DNA from 3 places in the Bradyrhizobium sp. AZCC 1578 genome. Region 1 is predicted to be linked to each of the others. Evidence: predicted binding sites of a transcription regulator. Region 1 holds the regulator's gene; each other region holds the start of a gene.

The links. The regulator HrcA, encoded in region 1, represses chaperone genes, less so after heat shock. The targets are predictions, from matches to a motif close to GTTAGCACTCNCNNNNNGNGAGTGCTAAC.
Region 2: a site for HrcA is predicted at 5,535-5,563, ahead of V1290_RS06110 (co-chaperone GroES). Genes of this name have one in related genera too.
Region 3: a site for HrcA is predicted at 5,522-5,550, ahead of V1290_RS24340 (co-chaperone GroES). Genes of this name have one in related genera too.

The regions. Positions count from the first base shown of each region.
Region 1 is NZ_JAZHRZ010000001.1:3,968,558-3,975,910, reverse strand. It holds gene V1290_RS18950 (helix-turn-helix domain-containing protein) at 1-526, shown strand, start outside; gene V1290_RS18945 (VOC family protein) at 606-1,034, shown strand; gene grpE (nucleotide exchange factor GrpE) at 1,175-1,795, opposite strand; gene hrcA (heat-inducible transcriptional repressor HrcA) at 1,914-3,002, opposite strand; gene rph (ribonuclease PH) at 3,284-3,997, shown strand; gene rdgB (RdgB/HAM1 family non-canonical purine NTP pyrophosphatase) at 4,009-4,638, shown strand; gene hemW (radical SAM family heme chaperone HemW) at 4,631-5,800, shown strand; gene V1290_RS18915 (penicillin-binding protein activator) at 5,929-7,143, opposite strand.
Region 2 is NZ_JAZHRZ010000001.1:1,168,031-1,175,383, forward strand. It holds gene V1290_RS06080 (ABC transporter substrate-binding protein) at 1-972, opposite strand, end outside; gene V1290_RS06085 (proteasome-type protease) at 1,252-2,010, shown strand; gene V1290_RS06090 (SDR family oxidoreductase) at 2,024-2,788, shown strand; gene V1290_RS06095 (NupC/NupG family nucleoside CNT transporter) at 2,893-4,143, shown strand; gene V1290_RS06100 (cupin domain-containing protein) at 4,238-4,783, opposite strand; gene V1290_RS06105 (usg protein) at 4,938-5,225, opposite strand; gene V1290_RS06110 (co-chaperone GroES) at 5,607-5,921, shown strand; gene groL (chaperonin GroEL) at 6,012-7,353, shown strand, end outside.
Region 3 is NZ_JAZHRZ010000001.1:5,081,685-5,089,037, reverse strand. It holds gene V1290_RS24370 (glycosyltransferase family 2 protein) at 1-776, shown strand, start outside; gene V1290_RS24365 (ChbG/HpnK family deacetylase) at 773-1,618, shown strand; gene V1290_RS24360 (DUF2076 domain-containing protein) at 1,751-2,557, shown strand; gene V1290_RS24355 (L,D-transpeptidase) at 2,768-3,562, opposite strand; gene V1290_RS24350 (protein phosphatase CheZ) at 3,872-4,642, shown strand; gene V1290_RS24345 (hypothetical protein) at 4,800-5,309, opposite strand; gene V1290_RS24340 (co-chaperone GroES) at 5,662-5,958, shown strand; gene groL (chaperonin GroEL) at 6,089-7,353, shown strand, end outside.

The DNA.
Region 1 (7,353 bases):
TGGCGGGGCCGTCGCCGATCTCACCGCGCGCATGGTCGACATCGGTGACGTACTGGGGCCTGAGGGACCGCACCTGCGCGAGCGGCTTGGCGCGATATCCTGCTGGCAGGATCGCTTCGATCTGGTCGAGGATTTTGTTGCAGGGCGTGCCAGCCATCGGCCTTCGCCCGAGATCGCATTCGCCTATGGACGGCTCGCACGCAGCGCGGGCAGCGTGCGCATCACTGCGCTTGCAAGAGAGATCGGCTGGAGCCGCAAGCACTTGGTCGATCGCTTCCGAGCGGAAATTGGTCTGGCGCCGAAGCCGGTTGCCCGCATGATGCGCTTTCACGAAGCCTGCCGACTGGCGCGGACGGGAGCGGGAAGCGGCTGGGCAGGGATTGCGGCCGAAAGCGGCTATGCCGACCAGGCGCATCTCGCCCGCGAATTTTCAACCCTTGCCGGCGAATCGCCAACGGCCTGGGCCCACCGGCTGGCGCTGACTGACAGCCGCCTGCTGCGCCCGCTGGACGCACTGGACGCGTAGCCGGTCAGGTAACAAATCTTCAAGCCGACCGCCCTCGCCTCGCGATACTAGTGAGGTAACGCAATGCGAGGAGTTGCCGGTGACCAGTCCAAGCAAAAGCGAAGCGCCGCGCCTTTATCCGACGATGCGCTGCCGGGATGCCGAAGCGATGATCCGCTGGCTCAAGGAGGTTGTTGGTTTCACCGAACGCGCCGTCTACCGGAACGGCGGCACCATCCATCACGCCGAGCTTGCCTTTGGACCCTCGATCCTGATGCTCGGCCAGAGCAGGGAGGACGAATACGGCAAGCTCGTCGGCGATATCGGCGGCCGTCGCACGGACGCGCTGTATGTCGCGGTCGACGATCCCGACGCCCTACATGCGAAGGTCAAAGCCTCCGGCGCCATCATTGAAATGGACCTGCGCGACACCGACTATGGTAGCCGCGATTTCGCCTGCCGCGACCCGGAAGGCAATCTCTGGAGTTTTGGGACCTACCGGCCGAGGGCGGACGAGAGGCCGCTGTAAGCATAGGCCCGCGTCAACCGCCTTCGGTGATACTCCGTAGACCGCTCATCCCTGCGGAGCGGGCCTGCGCGCGTCTCGAAGGATGAAGGCCGAGCTTCCGCAGCGGGGCCCTCATGGTTCGAAACGACTTGCGCGCCTATTTACGCCGCGCTGTTCGGCTCATTGTTGGCGGCCGGTGCCGCCTTGGCGCCGCCCTTCGACACGCCGACCAGCGCCGGGCGCAGTATGCGTTCGCCGATCATGAAGCCGGCCTGCACGACCTGAACCACCGTCCCTGCGGGAACGGACGGATCGGGCACTTCGTACATCGCCTGCTGGAAATTGGGATCGAACTTCTCGCCCGATGGATCGAACTTCTTGACGCCGTTCTTCTCCAGCGTGTTCAGCAGCGAGCGCTCGGTCAGCTCGACGCCTTCGATGAACGCCTTCAGCGCCGGATCGGCGGTGGCCTTGGTCTCGGCCGGCATGGCATCGAGCGCGCGCTGCAGATTGTCGGCGATTTCGAGAATGTCGCGGGCGAAGCCGGTGATGCCGTAGGCGCGCGCGTCGGCGACTTCCTTGGCGGTGCGCTTGCGCAGATTTTCCATCTCAGCCAGCGTGCGCAGCATCTTGTCGCGCGCTCCCGCCGCTTCCTTCGTCAACGCCTCGACCGATCCTTCCTCGGGATCGTCGGGCATGATGTAGGGTTTTGAGACCACGGGCTCGCCGGTCTGGTTGGCGGGTTGTGCCCCGTCGTCACTCGGCCGGTTGGGATCGGTCATAAGACTGCCTTCTCAAAAAACGGTTCTGGTTGGATGGGGATTTGCTGCCGGGGATATCGTGCTTTAGGGGCCGAAAATCAAGCGCAACCAGCCCTGATTAAGGTCGATTCGTGGCGGATCAGCCGCCCAGCATCCGGCTGACAATGCGGGCGGCGTAATCCACCGTCGGAATCACCCGCGCATAGTTCAGCCGGGTCGGCCCGATCACGCCGAGAACCCCGACGATGCGGTGCGAAGCGTCGCTATAGGGTGCGATGATGGTCGAGGAACCGGACAGCGAGAACAGCTTGTTCTCCGATCCGATGAAGATCCGCACGCCTTCGGCGCGCTCGGCCCGGCCCAACAGGTCGATCACGCCGCGCTTGGTCTCGAGATCGTCGAACAGCGACTTGACGCGTTCGAGATCTTCGAGCGCGTGCAAATCTTCCAGCAGGTTGGCATGCCCGCGCACGATCAATTGCCGGTCCTCGTTTTCGCCGCCCGACCAGCTCGCAATCCCCGCCTCGATCACCTTCTGCGTCAGTTGGTCGAGCTCGATGCGGCTCTGCGCCATCGCGGTTTCGAGTTCGAGGCGCGCCTCAGCGAGCGTGCGGCCGCGAATCCGAGCATTGAGAAAATTGCTCGCCTCCGTCAGCGCCGAGGAAGGCACGCCGGGCGGCAGCGTCAGCACGCGGTTTTCGACCTGGCCGTCTTCGCCGACCAGCACCACCAGCGCGCGCTCCGGCTCCAGCCGCACGAATTCGATGTGTTTCAGCCGCGAATTGGATTTTGCGGTCAGCACCACGGCGGCCGCGCGGGTCAGGCCGGACAGCCGCGTCAGCGCCTCGCCGAGCGCCGCCTCGACCGACTGCGCCCGACCGACGGAGGCAAGCTGGTTCTGGATCGATTCCCGTTCGGGTTCGGTGAGGTCGCCGACCTGCATCAGCGCGTCGACGAAGAAGCGCAGGCCGAGTTCGGTCGGCAGGCGGCCGGCCGAGGTATGCGGCGCGTAGATCAGGCCGAGCGCTTCGAGGTCCGACATCACATTGCGCACGGAAGCGGGCGACAGCGGCACTGCGATCAAGCGGGAGATGTTGCGCGAACCGACGGGTTCGCCGGTCGCGAGATAGCTCTCGACGATTTGACGAAAAATGTCGCGCGAGCGCTCGTTGAGCTGGGCGAGCCCCGCATGCGGCGCGATCAGGCCAATCGGATCGTGGTGGGCCACTGTTAACTCCCTGATACCCTAATTTGTCGATCCGGCGCGCCGATGACAAGCGTCCGCTTCACATAGCGTTTTCGAGCGAAGCATGCCCTCGGACTGGATCCGGGGGCGGCCGCCGGTTCGCGTAAAGAAAACGCATCAAAACAAGAAGGTAGAGGTTCGGTTCTGATTGATTCAGAACCGAACCTCTACCCCGAAACAAGGCAAAAACCCTTGCCGCTGCCCGCTCCCCCTCCTACAAGCACCGCGAACGAATTTTCGCTCGATTTTTGGAAGGATTCCCCATGCGGCCGAGCCGCCGTGCGCCCGATCAGTTGCGCCCCGTGTCGCTGGAACGCGGCGTGGTCAAATATGCCGAAGGTTCCTGCATGGTGAAGTTCGGCGACACCCATGTGCTGGTCACAGCCACCCTGGAAGAACGGTTGCCGCCCTGGTTGAAGGGCCAGGGTCGCGGCTGGGTAACCGCCGAATACGGCATGCTGCCGCGTGCCACATTGGAGCGCACCCGCCGCGAGGCCGCCGCCGGCAAGCAGGGCGGGCGCACCGTCGAGATCCAGCGGCTGATCGGCCGCTCCTTGCGCGCAGCCGTCAACCTCGAAGCGCTCGGCGAACGCCAGATTACGGTCGATTGCGACGTGATCCAGGCCGATGGCGGCACGCGCACGGCCTCGATCACCGGCGCCTGGGTGGCGCTGGCCGACTGCATCGGCTGGATGAAGAACCGCAACATGCTGAAAGCCAACGTGCTGCGCGACAATGTCGCCGCGATCTCCTGCGGCATCTATCAGGGCACGCCGGTGCTCGACCTCGATTATGCCGAGGATTCCGAGGCCGAGACCGATGCCAATTTCGTCATGACCGGCGACGGCCGCATCATCGAGGTGCAGGGCACCGCTGAGAAGACGCCGTTTTCACAAGACGAGTTCCTGGCGCTGATGGAACTGGCGCGCAAGGGTGTCGCGCGTCTGGTGGACTTGCAGAAGCTGGCTGTGGCGTAGTCTGATCGCACATGCACCGTCGAATCACCGGCCGGCTCGTGATCGCGACCCACAATCCCGGCAAGCTCGCCGAGATGCAGGAATTGCTCGCGCCGCACGGCGTCGAGGCGGTTTCCGCGGGCGAGCTGGGTCTCGGCGAGCCCGAGGAAACCGGCCAGACGTTTCGGGCCAATGCCGCGATCAAGGCGATCGCGGCGGCGAAAGCCGCGCAATTGCCGGCCTTTGCCGACGATTCCGGTCTCGTAGTTGATGCGCTCGACGGCGCGCCCGGAATCTATTCGGCGCGCTGGGCCGGCAATGGCAAGGATTTCATCGCGGCGATGACCAGGGTCGAGCGCCTGTTGCAGGAGCGCGGCGCCACCACGCCCGACGAGCGAAGTGCGCATTTTGTCTCGGCCCTGTGCGTCGCCTGGCCCGATGGCCATCTCGAAGAGGTCGAGGCCCGCGCCGACGGAACCCTGGTCTGGCCGCCGCGCGGCACCGCCGGTTTTGGCTATGATCCGGTATTCCTGCCCGACGGGCACACGCGGACCTTTGGCGAGATGACTTCCATCGAAAAGCACGGCCTACCGCCGCTTGGGCTTGGCCTGTCGCACCGGGCACGGGCCTTCGTCAAACTGGCGGAGATCTGCCTTGGCTAGTCGCGAGCGACCCCGCCCCAAAGATGCCTTCGGCGTCTACGTGCACTGGCCGTTCTGCCTGTCGAAATGCCCCTATTGCGATTTCAACAGCCACGTCCGCCACGCACCGATCGACGAGAAACGTTTTGCGCGCGCGTTTGCGCGCGAGATCGAAACCACGGCGGCGCGCGCACCGGGGCGAACCGTCACATCGATCTTTCTCGGCGGCGGCACGCCTTCCTTGATGCAGCCGCAGACCGTCGGCGCGATTTTGGATGCAATCGGAAAGCATTGGCGCGTCGCCGGCAATGTCGAGGTCACGCTCGAAGCCAATCCGACCAGCGTAGAAGCGACGCGGTTTCGCGGCTATCGCTCAGCCGGCGTCAACCGCGTCTCGCTCGGCGTGCAGGCGCTCGACGACGCCTCGCTGAAAGCGCTCGGACGGCTGCATACCGCGCGCGAGGCGCTCGACGCGGTCGCGATCGCGCGTGCCGCGTTCGATCGCTATTCATTCGACCTGATCTACGCCCGCCCCGACCAGACGCCGCTTATGTGGGCGGATGAACTGAAGCTCGCGATTTCCGAAGCCGCCGAGCATCTCTCGCTCTACCAACTCACCATCGAGGAAGGCACGCCGTTCTTCGGCCTGCATGCGGCGGGCAAACTGAAGACACCGGACGAGGCGGTGGCGCGTGCGCTGTACGACGTGACGCAGGAAGTCTGCGCGCATCATGGCTTGCCGGCCTACGAGATTTCCAATCACGCGCGCGAAGGCGCGGAGTGCCAGCACAATCTCGTCTATTGGCGCGGCGAGGAATATGCCGGCATCGGTCCCGGCGCGCATGGCCGCCTCGACATCGACGGCGCGCGACACGCCACCGCGACCGAGAAGCGCCCGGAGGCCTGGCTGATGCGTGTCGAGGCCAACGGCCACGGCGTCGTCACCGACGACCACCTCAACAGCGAAGAGCGCGCCGACGAATTTTTGCTGATGGGCTTGCGGCTCGCCGAAGGCATCGATCCCAGGCGTTATGCGGCACTGTCGGGTCGCGCGCTTGATCCGAGCCGCATCGCCATCCTGCGCGCGGAAGGCGCGATATCCGTCGACTCCGACGGAAGATTGCGCGTGACGAAGGAAGGTTTTCCGGTGCTCGACGCGGTGGTGGCGGATCTCGCCGCCTAACAGCCGTCGTTCGTGCGAACGCAGGAACCCATACGCCGCAACCCGCGTAAAGGGCACAAGGCGACGGCTTCTCTCAAAACCAACGATGGTGGCTCTGGGCCCCTGCGTTCCGCAGGGGCGACGAAGGATCACGCCCCAAAACTCTTCGGCGATCCGGCAACCGGCGTGCTGCCGCCGCTTGCGACCTTCATCACCGCAAGCCCGCGCTCGTTGGTGCCGTCGGAACGGAATCGAAACAGCCCGTCGATGCCGGCAAAGCCCGACGGGTTGGTCAGCGTCTCCGGCGCAAAGCGCTGGCCGCCCTGCTGTTTCGACAGCGCAGCAACCAGCGCGACGGCATCATAGGCGAGCGTTGCGGTGCGCACGGGGTCCGTACCGTATTTGGCGCGGTAGCGGCCGGAGAAGGCGCGGAAGCCGGACGGATCCGGCGCAGCATAAAGCCCGCCCTGCAGCGTCGCGCTCGCATAGATGCGCGGATTGTCCCAGAGCCCGGTGCCGAGCAACTGGATGTTGCGCAAGTTCGCACCCGCCGAGGTCAAGGCATCCGCCGCTGCCACGACCGATTCGCCGTCGTCGGCGATGAACAGCGCGTCCGCCGAGCCGAGCGACTGCGCCACCGTCCGCGCCGCGCCGGCACGATCGGCGGTGTATTTTTCGAAGGCGACGATGCGGCCTTTGCGGCCGACCGCCTGCTTGAACGCCGCTTCCACCACATTGCCATAGGCGTTGTCGGGCAACAGCGCCGCAAACGATCGCTTTCCGATGCTGGCCGAATAATCGACGATCCGGTTGACGTCTGATTCGGGCAGGAAGCTCAGCAGATAAACGCCGCGTCCGGCGACGCTGGAATCGGTCGAGAACGCGATCACTGGAATGCTCCGCGCGCGTGTCAGTTGCGCAGTCGCCGGCACCGAGGCCGCAAACAGCGGGCCCAGAACGATTTCCACGCCCTCGCCGAGCGCCTCCTGGGTGACCTGCTGGGCGCCCTGCGGACTGCCGCCGTCGTCCTTGATCAGAAGCTGAATGTTCGGATTCTGGAATTCCGCCAGCGCCATCTCCGCCGCGTTCTTCATCGATTGCGCGGCGACACCGGCATTGCCGGCGGCCGAAAGCGGCAGGATCAGGCCGACCTTGACCTGCCCGGTGCCGACGGCGAGCGGCTGCTGCTGCGGGCCTGGCGGCCCCTCGGGCGCGGACGGGCCAAACGGGTTGGAAATCTGTCCACCACCGGAGCAGGCGCCGAGCAGGGGCGCGCCGAGGATAAGACCGACTGCCGTCCGCCGGGTCGGGCCCGACGGCCGCGAGTCCGGGGATCCAAGCTTGCGATTGAACGGGCCTTCCATTCTGTCTCTTCTCTTGACCGACCGCCGTCGGCCAGGATTCCGGCCTTCTGGGCCGAGGCACCTGAACCGCTACTGAACCCAATTGGGATTCTGCATATTGTCGAGGATTAGTTAACCAAAACAAAAGGATTAACACCTCGCCGCGCATTGTCTTCCCGCGGGGAACTCCGCCCTTGCCGCCATCCCGCCAGATATGGCGCTTGCCCCAAG
Region 2 (7,353 bases), 2.8 Mb from region 1:
CGCCAGTCCTTCCATCAGGATCGTGTTGAAGAGTTTTCGGTCCAGCGCCAGCGACATCGCTTTGCGGATCTCCGGATTGTCGAACGGCGCATTGACGCGGTTGACCATCAGGTTGATCTGCACTCCCGTTGTCGTCATCTCGCAGATTGCGTGCGGCGCGCGTGCCTTCACATCCTTCATCAGGGGAATGCTGACGTCGGACGGAAAGGTGATGTCGTAATCGCCGGTGGCAAAGGCCAGCATCCGCGTTGCGCGGCTGTCGATCATCCGGAACGTGATCTCGTCGAGGTATGGACGATCCTTCTTCCAGTAGTCGGGATTGCGTACCAGGCGAATCGACTCACCGCGCCTGAACTCAACGAATTTGAACGGCCCGGTGCCGACCGGCTTGGTGCGCATCACCTGCTGCGATACATGGCAGGGATAGACCGGCGAGAACGCGCTCACCAGCAGCACCGGCAAGCTCGGCTGCGGCTCGCTCAACTCGAAGGTCGCCTCATGATCGCCGTTGATCGAGACGTCCTGCAGCTTCGTGTACCAGACCTTGCGCGGGTTGCGCTTGAAGTCCTGGGTCTCGGCCTTGCCGATCAGCATCCGCCAGGTGCACTGCACGTCCTTGGCCGTAAACGGCTGGCCGTCGTGCCATTTCACGCCCTGCCGTAGCTTGAACGTCAATTTCGTATTGGTGGAATCCCACGACCAGGTTTCGGCGAGTTCCGGAATGACCGTATCGATGCTTTCGTGGACCTTGGCGGGATCAAACACCACGAGGTTGTTGAAGATGGCGGCGAACGGCGTCACCGAGGCGATGGTCGCTTCCTCGTGCAGCGAGGTCGAGGGCGGATTGTCGTTGTGATAGAGCCTGAGCGTGCCGCCCTTTTTCTGCGCTGAGGCGGGAACCGCCGTGAGCAATGCGATGCAAAGCATCGCCACAGAGATGGTGAGTTCGCCCGACAGCCGGCTGGCGCGCATGATGGCCTCCCAATGCTTTTTGTTCTTGTGGGAGAGCCAGCGTGCCGGAGGCCGCGGACATAATCAATATTCGCAGGCTCGATAGTTGGAGGCGGCGCAGGCCTCAGCCAAGCCTCAGTCATGGCTTAGGCCTGCGACATCGTCCCGATCTGGGTTTGCGCCTTCGGATTGCCCGCTTCCGCCAGCGGGCGGATCAGCCGGATCGAATTGGGGTTGGATGGCCCCTCGAAATTGGCTACTAGTTGGCGCCGAAAAATGAGGCGCGTTCGGGGATCTGGAATGACCTATTGCTGCGGAATTCTGGTGCGGGACGGTCTCGTCATGATCGCGGATACGCGCACCAATGCCGGCCTCGACAACGTCTCGACCTTCCGCAAACTCCATATTTTCTCAAAACCCGGCGAGCGCATCATGGCGGTCGCCAGCGCCGGCAATCTGGCGATCAGCCAGTCGGTGCTGTCGACGCTCACCGAGGGCATGGAAGATCCGCACACCGGCGAGCTCGAAACGCTGATCAACGCGCCGACCATGTTCCAGGCCGCGCAACGCATCGGCCGCGCCATCCGCGCCGTGCACGCCACCGAAGGCGAGGCGCTGCGATCCGAAGACGTCTCCTTCGATGTCTCCTTCCTGTTCGGCGGCCAGATCAAGGGCTCGCGGATGCGGCTGTTCATGGTCTACACCGCCGGCAATTTCATCGAATGCACCACCGACACGCCTTACCTGCAGATCGGCGAGCACAAATACGGCAAGCCGGTGCTGGATCGCGCGATGCATTACGACGTCGAACTGTATGAGGCGCTGAAGACCGGCCTGATCTCGATGGATTCAACCATGCGCTCCAATCTCGGCGTCGGCTTGCCGATCGACGTGCTGGTGGTGCGCGCAGATGCTTGCGAGGCCGACCTCAACCACCGCATCGAGGCCGGCGAGCCATATTTCCACGACCTGCGTTCGCGCTGGTCGGCGGCCTTGCGGGCTGCACACCAGAATATTCCGAGACCACCCTACAAATCCGAAACAGAAACCAAGAACTGAAGGCGAGGAAACAATGGCCGAAGCAACCAACAAGATCGCGCTCGTGACCGGTGCCGGCACCGGCGTCGGACGCGCGGCATCGCTGGCGCTGATGAATGCCGGCTTCACCGTGGTGCTCGCCGGGCGTCGCATGGAGATGCTGGAAGAAACCAAGAAGCTCGGCGACAATGTCGGCAAGAGCCTGTGCGTTTCTGCTGACATGACCAAGCCCGAGTCGATTGCGGCCCTGTTTCAAAAGGTCAAGGACACCTACGGCCGGCTCGATGTTCTCTTCAACAACGCCGGCATGGGCGCGCCGCCGGTCAATTTCGAGGATCTCAGCCTCGAGCAGTGGCAGGCGGTGGTGAACACCAACCTCACCGGCCCGTTCCTGTGCACCCAGCATGCCTTCCGCATCATGAAGGACCAGACCCCGCGCGGCGGCCGCATCATCAATAACGGCTCGATCTCGGCGCACGCGCCGCGGCCCTTCTCTGCGGCCTATACGTCGACCAAGCACGCGATCACCGGCCTCACCAAGGCTTCCAACCTCGACGGCCGCATGTACGACATCGCAGTCGGCCAAGTCGACATCGGCAATGCCGCAACCCCAATGACCGACCGCATGGTCGCCGGCCCCGGTGTGATGCAGCCCGATGGCACGATGAAACACGAGCCGCGCATGGACGCGAAGGCGGTCGGCGATGCGGTGGCCTATATGGCGGGCCTGCCGTTAGATGCCAACGTGCTGTTCATGACCGTCATGGCGACCAAGATGCCGTTCGTGGGACGGGGCTGACTTTCGGTGCCCCGGGCGCGGCACACCGCGTCCGGGATACGAGTTGGGCTTTCACAAATCGACAAGGTTGGCATAATCGCTCCCCAGGGGTTCCGGGGGGATTCATGCTGCAACTGCAATCGGCGTTTGGCGTGCTGGCGTTGCTGGCGATCGCATGGGCGTGCGGCGAGAACCGCCGCGCCGTGTCGCTCCGTCAGGTGGCGATCGGGCTGGCCGTCACCATCGTTACCGCGCTGGTGCTGCTCAAGCTGCCGCCGGTGGCAAAAGCCTTTGGCGCCATCAACGACGCCGTCGGCACGATCGCGGCGGCGACGCGCGCCGGCACTTCCTTCGTGTTCGGCTATCTCGGCGGCGGCGCGCTGCCGTTCGATCTCAAGGCGCCGGGCGCGGATTTCATCCTGGCATTTCAGGCGCTGCCGATCGTGCTGGTCATGAGCGTTCTGACCACGCTGCTGTTCTACTGGCGCGTACTGCCCCCGATCGTGCGCGGCATGGCGTGGCTGTTGGAGCGCACGCTCGGCGTCGGCGGCGCGGTCGGGCTATCGGCCGCGGCCAATATCTTTCTCGGCATGGTCGAGGCACCGCTGTTCATCCGCCCCTATTTGGCGCAACTCACGCGCAGCGAGTTGTTCCTGGTGATGACCGGCGGCATGGCCGGCATCGCCGGCACCGTGCTGGTGCTCTACGCCACATTCCTGGCGCCGCTGATCCCGGACGCGGCGGCACATTTTGTCATTGCGTCCGTGTTGGGCGCGCCGGCCGCGATACTGATCAGCCTGATCATGGTGCCGGAGACTTCCGACAAGCGCACTGGCGGTTCGCTCAGTGATCCCGACACGCATGCGTCCTCGACCATGGATGCAATCACCAAGGGCACTGCGGCCGGGCTCGAACTGCTGCTCAACATCGTCGCGATGCTCTTGGTGCTGGTGGCGCTGGTTTATCTCGTCAATGCGATCCTCGGGCTGTTGCCCGAGATCGGCGGCGCCAAAATTTCGCTGCAGCGGCTGCTGGGGCTCGTGATGGCTCCGGTGTGCTGGCTGATGGGCCTGCCCTGGCCGCAAGCCGTCACGGCCGGAAGCCTGATGGGCACCAAGACCGTGCTCAACGAGCTGATCGCCTATCTCGACCTCTCGAAACTCGGCACGGACGCGCTCGATCCGCGCTCGCGGCTGATCATGCTCTACGCGATGTGCGGCTTTGCCAACTTCGCCAGCCTCGGCATCATGATCGGCGGCCTCGGCACCATGGCACCGGATCGGCGCGAGGAGATCAATGCGCTGGGATTGAAGTCGATCGTGTCGGGTACGCTGGCGACGTGTTTGATGGGGGCAGTGGTGGGGGTGATGACCTAGCGGTCATTTCGGGGCGATGCGAAGCATCGAGCCATGATGTGCAATTGCACATCATAGCTCGCGCTACGCGCGCCCGGAATGACGACCGCGAGAGTCAACTCGCTAATTCCACCGTCTTGAACTCCGCCGGTAGGATCACCTCCAGCAACTCGACATCATCGGAATAATCCATGATCAGATGCTTGATGCGCGGCGGCTGGGTCCAGGCGCTGCCTTCCTTCATCAGCGTCTCGCCCTGCCCTTCCATATAGGTCTTCACCCAGCCCTTGAGCACATAGACCATCTGGAACTCGACGTCGTGGTAATGCAGTTTTGAAACTTCCGCCGGGTTGCACGGGCCGACCAAGCGGATGACATGCGCCTGCGCCAGGCCGTGGGTCGCGTCGGCAATCCCGAGGTCGCGGTACTTTGCATAAGTGCGCAGGCCGTCGGCCTTGAAATCTTCTTCGCGGTGATGGCTGATGGCGATGCGCTGCTTCGGCCGGGCTTTGGTCGTCGTGTTTTTCGCAGCGGAAATGCGTCCCTTGGACTTGATGGTCTTGCGCGCGGAGGACTTGGCAGCGCCTTTGTACCCCGCCCATTTCTTCCTGACGGCGGTTTTGGCTGCGGCTCTTGAAGTCGCCTTCTTCGGCTTGGACATTGCCTACCTCCCTCATTCGTTTGATGTCGGAGGCTAACACAAAACTTTTTTGTAGGGTGGGCAAAGCGCAAGCGTGCCCACCATCGCGAGCGGAGTCAGATGGTGGGCACGGCGCAAGCGCGCCTTTGCCCACCCTACGGCGCCGACCACAAAATCAATGCAGCCTGAATACCCCGTCGACTGCACGCAGCTCGGCCGGCTTGATCAGCCTGGAATGCGCCACCGTCACGGAATACAGCGGGCCATCAAGCTTTTCCTGCCAGAACGCGAGGAAGTCCTTCAGCGCCGGGAATTTCGGAAACAGATCGTAGTTCTGCCAGACATAGGTCTGCAGCAATGAAGGATGATCCGGCATCCGATACAGAATTTGCGCCGTCGTCAGCCCGTAACCCAGCACCTGCTTCCGGAAGTCGTCGGAAGCAACTCCAACCCGCGAGACCATGCCAAACCTCCATTGCTGGAAGCGCATTTCACGTGGTGGCCACACACCGAGCCACCCCGGCGGAGATGCGCTCACATGAGAGAAATGTGACGCACGATACCAACCCATCACAAGCCTAAATGTTTAATGAATTGTTGAAAATTCACGCGTTAGCAGCAGCTTACCGCACGTGCTAATACGGGTCCGGAGGCTTCCGCCGCTGCGTTAATCATGCCGAACAAAATTGGCAGACGACATATTTGAGTGCCAATTTTTCTGCTAGAAGCCCTTGTCCCCCGAAGAATACTGGCCTAAATCAGCCGCAGCCGGGTTGGCACTCGCTGGCCCGGACTGCCAAAATTCCAGAATTCTACAACATTCCCAGACGTTTAGGAGGACTGCATGAACTTCCGTCCGCTTCACGACCGCGTCGTCGTCAAACGCATCGACGCCGAAGAGAAGACCGCTGGCGGCATCATCATTCCGGACAGTGCCAAGGAAAAGCCCTCCCAGGGCGAAGTCATCGCCGTCGGCCCGGGTGGCCGTGACGAAGCCGGCAAGCTGATCCCGATCGACCTCAAGGTCGGCGACCGCGTGCTGTTCGGCAAGTGGTCGGGCACCGAGGTCAAGATCGACGGCCAGGAACTCCTGATCATGAAGGAGTCCGACATCATGGGCGTGCTCGACGCCACCTCGGCCAAGAAGAAGGCCGCCTAAGACATCGCCTGCCACGCTCACCCTGAGGAGCGCCCGCAAGGCGCCTCCCCGACAGGGTGAGAAACAAAGACTAACTCAGGGAAACCAAATATGTCAGCCAAAGAAGTCAAATTCGGCGTCGACGCCCGCGACCGCATGCTGCGCGGCGTCGATATTCTCGCCAACGCCGTGAAGGTCACGCTCGGCCCGAAGGGCCGCAACGTCGTGCTCGACAAGTCGTTCGGCGCTCCCCGTATCACCAAGGACGGCGTCACCGTCGCCAAGGAGATCGAGCTCGACGACAAGTTCGAGAACATGGGCGCGCAGATGGTGCGCGAAGTCGCCTCCAAGTCCGCTGACGCGGCCGGCGACGGCACCACCACCGCGACCGTGCTCGCGGCTGCAATCGTCCGTGAAGGCGCCAAGTCGGTTGCCGCCGGCATGAACCCGATGGACCTGAAGCGCGGTATCGACCTGGCGGTGGAAGCCGTGGTCGCCGACCTCGTCAAGAACTCCAAGAAGGTCACCTCGAACGAGGAAATCGCCCAGGTCGGCACCATCTCCGCCAACGGCGACGCCGAAATCGGCAAGTTCCTGGCTGACGCCATGAAGAAGGTCGGCAACGAGGGCGTGATCACGGTTGAGGAAGCCAAGTCGCTCGAAACCGAACTCGACGTCGTCGAAGGCATGCAGTTCGACCGCGGCTACATCTCGCCCTACTTCGTCACCAACGCCGACAAGATGCGCGTTGAAATGGACGACGCCTACATCCTGATCAACGAGAAGAAGCTCTCCTCGCTGAACGAGCTGCTGCCGCTGCTCGAAGCCGTGGTGCAGACCGGCAAGCCGCTGGTCATCGTCGCCGAAGACGTCGAAGGCGAAGCCCTCGCCACCCTCGTCGTCAACCGCCTGCGTGGTGGTCTGAAGGTCGCGGCCGTCAAGGCTCCGGGCTTCGGCGATCGCCGCAAGGCCATGCTGCAGGACATCGCGGTGCTGACCGGAGGTCAGGCGATCTCGGAAGATCTCGGTATCAAGCTCGAGAACGTCACGCTGCAGATGCTCGGCCGCGCCAAGAAGGTGATGATCGACAAGGAAAACACCACGATCGTCAACGGCGCCGGCAAGAAGGCCGACATCGAGGCGCGCGTGCAGCAGATCAAGGCGCAGATCGAGGAAACCACCTCGGACTACGACCGTGAGAAGCTGCAGGAGCGTCTGGCCAAGCTCGCGGGCGGCGTCGCCGTGATCCGCGTCGGCGGCGCGACCGAAGTCGAGGTGAAGGAGCGCAAGGATCGCGTGGATGACGCGATGCATGCGACCCGCGCGGCGGTTGAAGAAGGCATCGTGCCGGGCGGCGGCGTCGCCCTGCTCCGTGCCACCGAGCAGCTCAAGCGCCTCAAGACCCAGAACGACGACCAGAAGACCGGCGTCGAGATCGTGCGCAAGGCGCTCT
Region 3 (7,353 bases), 1.1 Mb from region 1:
GCAATTTCGGCAAGGAGGCGGCCCTGATGGCGGGGCTCGACCATGCGCGCCGCGGCGCCATCCTGTTCATGGACGGCGATGGCCAACATCCGCCGAGCCTGGTCGAAAAGCTCGTCGCGCACTGGATCGATGACGGCTACGATGTCGTCTATACAGCGAAGGCGCATCGCGACAATGAATCGTTCCTGCGCCGCCAGGCCGTACGTGGCTTCTACGCGCTGATCAATTGGGGCGCGCGGCAGAAGATCCCCGAGGACGCCGGCGACTTCCGCCTGCTGTCGCCGCGCGCGGCGGCCGCGCTGCGGCAGCTTCCCGAACGCAACCGCTTCTTCAAGGGCCTGTCGAATTGGATCGGCTTCCGCCAGATCCGCGTCGATTACGAGCCGGCGCCGCGCGCGCACGGTGTCACCACGTTCAGCCCGGGCCGGCTGATTGGCCTGTCCATCGAGGGACTGACGTCGTTCTCGGTGGCGCCGCTGCGCTTTGCCAGCCTGCTCGGCGTGCTGCTCGCCATCAGCGCCTTCCTGTTCGGCCTCACCATTCTCTGGGAGGTCTGGACCACCGGCAAGCAGGTCCCCGGCTATCCCTCGCTGATGATCGGCATGATGACGATCGGCGGCGTGCAGCTCATCATGATCGGCATCGTCGGCGAATATATCGGCAAGATCCTTTCCGAGCTGAAGGCGCGTCCGATCTACTTCGTCGCCGAGCACAACGAGAAGCGTGCCGATGGCGAGACGGCGGCCAGCGCCACCGAACGGACCGCCGCCGAATGAATGATGCCGCGCCGCCGCGCCGGATCTGGCTGTGCGCCGACGATTACGGGCTGGCCGAAGGCGTCAACCGCGCCATCCGCGATTTGATCGGCCGCGGCCGTCTCAATGCCACCTCGGTGATGGTGGTCGGCGCCGCGATCGGACGCGCCGAAGTCGCCGCGTTGCAGGAGGTTGCGGCGGCGAGCCCGCGATGCGCGATCGGACTGCATGCGACGCTGACTACGCCGTTTCGTCCGCTGACGATGCACTTCAGGCCGGTCGATGGCGGCTTGTTCCTGCCGTTTCCGAAACTGCTGCGCGCGGGCCTGCTGCGGCGGCTCGATTCCGAAATGATCGAAGACGAACTCGCAGCCCAGTTTGCAGCCTTCAAGGACCTGTTCGGCCGCGCGCCCGATTTCGTCGACGGCCATCAGCACGCGCAACTCTTCCCTGGGGTGCGCGACGCTTTTCTGCACGCGGTCAAGGAGGCGGCCCCCAGCGCCTGGGTTCGCCAAGGCGGACGCCTCAAGCCGTTGGGCCAACTGCTCAGCGCGCCGAAGGCTTTGCTGCTCGACGTTCTCAGCGCGCAATTTCGCAAGCGCGCCGTTCATGCGAAGATCCCGTTCAACCCCGCCTTCGCCGGCGCCTATGATTTTTCGAAGGAGCCCGATTTCGGCGTGCTGATGGGACAGTTCCTCGAAGGGCTACCGGAAGGCGGGCTCGTGATGTGCCACCCCGGCTTTGTCGACGAAACGCTCGAGGGCCTCGATCCCCTGACCACCCAGCGCGAGGCGGAACACGCATTTCTGGCAAGCGATCGATTCCCGACATTGCTGGCGGCGAATAGAATCACATTGAGCTGACAGATATCCGCGAAAGCCGCTTGGCGTTTTGTCGCATACCAAAATTTAATTCGGCCGCCCACTACTTGCGACACAAAACCCTCCTTACATCCTCGGGCGCATCGATCGCGATTCGACGCGAGGGAGAGGGCCATGACACCGCAAGAACGCCAACTGATTGACGATCTTTTCGACCGGCTCGCCAAGCTGGAGAGCGCCAAGCGCGATCCGGAGGCCATGTCCGCAATCATGGAGGGCCTGCGCAACGCGCCCAACGCGGTCTATGCGCTGGTGCAAACCGCGCTTGTGCAGGACGAGGCACTGAAGCGCGCCGACACGCGCATCCAGGAATTGGAAGCGGCGGCGGGCCAGCAAAACCAACCCGGCGGCTTCCTCGATTCGATGCGCGACGCGATCTTCGGGCAGAATCAGCAGCACGGCTCTGTGCCCAATGTTCGCGCGCCCGACATGGGCGGCCGCCCGACGTGGAACAGCGGCCAGGTGCTGCAGCAGACGCCGCCGCCCGGACAATATAACCAGCCGGCCTACGGCCAACCCTATGGCGCGCAGCAGCCGCAGCAAGGCGGCGGTGGCGGCTCATTCCTCGGCACGGCGGCAGCAGCCGCAGCCGGCGTGGTCGGCGGATCGCTGCTGCTCAACAGCATTCGAGGGATGATGGGCGGCGGCGGCAATCATCAAGCTTTCGGCGACACGGCAAACCACAGCGGCGGTGTCGAAGACCGCAGGCCGTGGGGCGATCAGTCCGGCGGCGATCTCGCGCGCGAGGCCGGAATCAACGACATCGGGTCGTCGAGCCGACGCGCCGACAACAATGATGACAGTGGTTCGCGGCAGGGATTCTTCGATCAAGCCTCGCACGATGACGATGACATGGATCACGATGCCGATGGCTTCGACGGCGACGATGGCGGTGACGGCGGTGACGGCGATTACGCCTGACGCGCGTCGGCGATCAAACGAAACGGCCGCCCGATAGGCGGCCGTTTTGATTTCCTCCGCTGTCGTCCCTGACAAGCGAAGCGCGATCAGGGACCCATAACCACGGATGTACGTAATCGCGGCGGTTTGAGCCGCAGCCTGCCAGGCAACAAGCACCGGTGGTTATGGGTCCCTGCGTTCGCAGGGACGACACTGTTTTTGCGGCTCGTATCAGATCACTACCACTTTCGCGCCGACGCCGACGCGGCCGTAGAGATCGATCACGTCCTCGTTGCGCATGCGGATGCAGCCGGACGAGACATTGGTGCCGATGGTCCATGGCTCGTTGGAGCCGTGGATGCGATACAGCGATGATCCCAGATACATAGCGCGCGCGCCGAGCGGATTTTGCGGGCCGCCTTCCATGTGCCGCGGCAGATCAGGGCGGCGCGCCAACATTTCCGGTGGCGGCGTCCAGGCCGGCCATTCCTTCTTCGCCGAGATCGTCTTGACGCCCGACCAGGTGAAGCCGGGACGGCCGACGCCAACGCCGTAGCGCAGCGCCTTGCCGTCGCCCTGCACCAGGAACAGGAACTTGTTCGGGGTATCGATCACGATGGTGCCTGGGCTTTCCTTGCCGTGATACTCGACCACCTGCTTTTCATATTTCGGATCGAGCCGGTGCTGCGCGGGATCGAACGCTTCCTCCTCCTCGCGCCGCATCGACTGCTGCGGATCCATCGGCGGCAGCAACGCGCGCCGCCCGCCATAGCCGTAATCCGGCTGCTGCTGATAGGCCGGCGCTTGTTGATAGCGCCCGCCCTGCGGGGCATCGCCGAACAGGAATTCGATGAAGCCGCCGCCCATGTTGGAGCGTTGGGCAGAGGCCATGCGCACCGGCGCCGGTTGGCGGGCGTAGATCACGGTGGGTTCAGCTGATGATGAGGCGTCGATCGCTGCAGCCTCACTGGCGAAGCAAAGGCAAGACACGCTCGCGAAGAGCGCAACAAGGATTTTTCCGGACATCGACGTACTCTGTACTGTTCGTCACTGCGGGTTCGCGGCGCCGCAGCGCGACGAGCGCCGCTGCGCGCGATCAATACAAATCAAAACCTAATCGGTTTGGTAAACAGAAGCCGTGTTTCGATTCACCACGTCGGCAAGCGCGTCCGGATTTGTCCGGTAGCGTTTATTTTGCGTGAACGCGCTCCCCTCATGGTTAATCGCTGGTGTGCGGCCGCGGGCAAAGCGCCAACGCGCGATATTGCGCCGTGAACCTGACGTTAAATCGCCATGGTTTAAAACACGCGGGCAATTAAGGGGTGGGAAAAACTCATGTCGGTAAATCGCAAACGTTTTCGTATCGAAGCCATTCTGGGCGATGCGCCAATTGTCATGCCTACAGAAGGCGGCGAGATCGGCCCGATGCATCGCGAGATCATGGCCGAGCTGCGCGCGATCCGGTCACAGATGGCCGGCTTCGGCCACGCCCGCGCCGCTTCGACCGAGAGCGCGGACATTATCCGCGAAGTCGCCGAGTCCCACGCGCTTCTGGAAACCTATCGCGCGCAGATCGAGCAGTGCGAGAAGCTGAAGGTCGAGCTCGACCTCATTCACGACGCCATCAACCGCACCAAGCGCGAAATCGCCACCCTGCACGGCAAGAGCTTTGACGGCCAGGAAATGGCCAAGGTCAATGGCGAACTCGGCGCCGTCGTCGGCGGCACCGAACAGGCCACCCAGCAGATTCTCGAAGCCACCGAAGCGATCGACCAGGCGGCGACCGCGCTTTCCAAGAACATTTCTCCGGACCAGCAGAAGCTGCTCAGCGAGGAGATCCAGGAACGCGTCGTCTCGATCTTCGAGGCCTGCAATTTCCAGGACTTGACAGGCCAGCGCATCAGCAAGGTGATGAACACGATGAGGTTCATCGAACAGCACATCGTCGAGATGATGGAAATCTGGGGTGGCGTCGATGCCATCAAGGCGCACGCACCCCCGATCGTCGATACCCGCGAAGGCGATGCCAAGCTGCTCAACGGCCCGAAGATGGACGGCGACGACGGCCACGCCTCGCAGAACGACATCGACGCCCTGTTCGATTGATCGGGCTGGTTAACGTGCGCTAAACAAAACGCCGGCAGCGATGCCGGCGTTTTTTTTGTCGCTGTCATTCCGGGGCGCACGAAGTGCGAACCCGGAATCTCGAGATTCCGGGGTGCTTACGCACCATCCCGGAATGACGGACGTCTCATTATTCACCTCACGCCCGCGGCGCGCAGCGGACATAGACCATGTTGCCGTAACGGACCGCGGCATCCTTTTCGATGAAGCGGGTGACCATGACACGGCCGTCGAACGAGACGATCTCGCGGTCCTGGTCGCCGCCGGCCGGACCGGGCGGGCCGATATAGTTCTTGCCGCTCGGACTGCCCTTAAGGCGCAGTTCCTGCGGCGTCGCCTGATCGGCCAGATGCATGACCACGCCGCCATTGGCGCCAGCGCCGATCACGTAGGGCTGCTTGCACTGCCCGCGCGCCGCGGCCTCGGTGCGGGCGCGGTCATTGGGATTCTGGAACGAGGCAAGGCCCCAGCGGCCGACGATCTCGTCGGCGCGGACGGTTGCCGGCATTTCCGGCGCGACTTCAGGCTCGGGCGGCGGACTGGATGACAGCGACGGCAGGCTCATGCTGCTGCACGCCGCCAGCAAGATCGAAAGCGCCGACGCGATCGCCAGATTGGCAACCGTACGCGCATTACGTGAGCTGATCATCGCATTCCCCCGAGCAATCACTTGGCCGCTCCCGTCAAGCAGCCGATAAGCAGCCAACCGCAAAAAGCCTGCCGGAGCAATGACGTCGGTTGAAATGACGCCGCTGCACCGATTTGGTTTCCGAAGCACCATCCTATATTGGCCTCACCAAGGCTTTAATCTCCTTGTTTGCTTGACAGGATCAGCGCCAAGACATATTCCCCGGCCCCACGTTTAGCACTCAAATACAATGATTGCTAAGGGTTGTGCTGCCCCGCCCCGGGGCGGCGTCGAATACCGGCATTCCCAGCCATTTTCGAGTGGTACAGACCCGAAACCTAAGCCTCCCAGAGGAACTTCAAGAGGAGACGTCATGGCTAAAACCAAATTCCGTCCACTGCACGACCGCGTCGTGGTCAAGCGCATCGATGCCGAAGAGAAGACCAAGGGCGGCATCATCATTCCCGACAGCGCCAAGGAAAAGCCGTCGCAGGGCGAAGTCACCGCCGTGGGCCCGGGCGGCCGCGACGAGGCCGGCAAGCTGATTCCGATCGACGTCAAGGTCGGCGACCGCGTGCTGTTCGGCAAATGGTCGGGCACCGAGGTCAAGCTCGATGGCGAGGAACTCCTGATCATGAAGGAGTCCGACATCATGGGCGTGCTGACGTAAGGCACTCTGCCTCACCCTGAGGAGGCAGCGAAGCTGCCGTCTCGAAGGGGCCGGCTTTCACAAATCATCCTTCGAGACGCGGGCGATGCCCGCTCCTCAGGATGAGGTCCATTTTCCAGGAGCAACTCAAATGGCTGCCAAAGACGTTAAATTTTCCGGCGACGCCCGCGACCGCATGCTGCGCGGCGTCGACGTTCTCGCCAACGCGGTGAAGGTGACGCTCGGTCCGAAGGGCCGCAACGTCGTGATCGAGAAGAGCTTCGGCGCTCCCCGCATCACCAAGGACGGTGTCACCGTCGCCAAGGAAATCGAGCTCGAGGACAAGTTCGAGAACATGGGCGCGCAGATGCTGCGCGAAGTCGCCTCCAAGACCAACGACACCGCGGGCGACGGCACCACCACCGCCACCGTGCTCGCGCAGGCGATCGTGCGCGAGGGCGGCAAGGCCGTCGCCGCCGGCATGAACCCGATGGACCTGAAGCGCGGCATCGACATCGCGGTTCACGCCGTGGTCAAGGACCTCGAGAAGCGCTCCAAGCCGGTCGCCGCCTCCTCCGAAGTCGCCCAGATCGGCACCATCTCGGCCAATGGCGACACTGCGATCGGCAAGATGATCGCGCAGGCGATGCAGAAGGTCGGCAATGAAGGCGTGATCACGGTCGAGGAAAACAAGTCGCTCGAGACCGAAGTCGACATCGTCGAGGGCATGAAGTTCGACCGCGGCTACCTGTCGCCCTACTTCATCACTAACGCCGAGAAGATGACCGCCGAGCTGGAAGACGTCTACGTGCTCTTGCACGAGAAGAAGCTGTCCGGCCTGCAGTCGATGCTGCCGGTGCTGGAGGCCGTGGTGCAGTCCGGCCGTCCGCTCCTGATCATCGCCGAGGACGTCGAGGGTGAGGCGCTGGCGACGCTGGTGGTCAACCGCCTGCGCGGCGGACTGAAGGTCGCCGCCGTCAAGGCACCGGGTTTTGGCGATCGCCGCAAGGCGATGCTGGAAGACATCGCGATCCTGACCGGCGGTCAGCTCATCTCCGATGAACTCGGCATGAAGCTCGAAAGCGTCACCATCAACATGCTCGGCCGCGCCGGCAAGGTGGTGATCGACAAGGAGAACACCACGATCGTCAAGGGCGCCGGCAAGAAGAAGGACATCGAGGCCCGCGTTACCCAGATCAAGGCGCAGATCGAGGAGACCACCTCGGACTACGACCGCGAGAAGCTGCAGGAGCGTCTTGCAAAACTCGCCGGCGGCGTCGCGGTGATCAAGGTCGGCGGCGCGACCGAAGTCGAGGTCAAGGAAAAGAAGGACCGCGTCGAGGACGCCCTCAACGCGACTCGGGCGGCCGTCCAGGAAGGCATCGTGCCGGGCGGCGGCGTGGCGCTGCTCCGCGC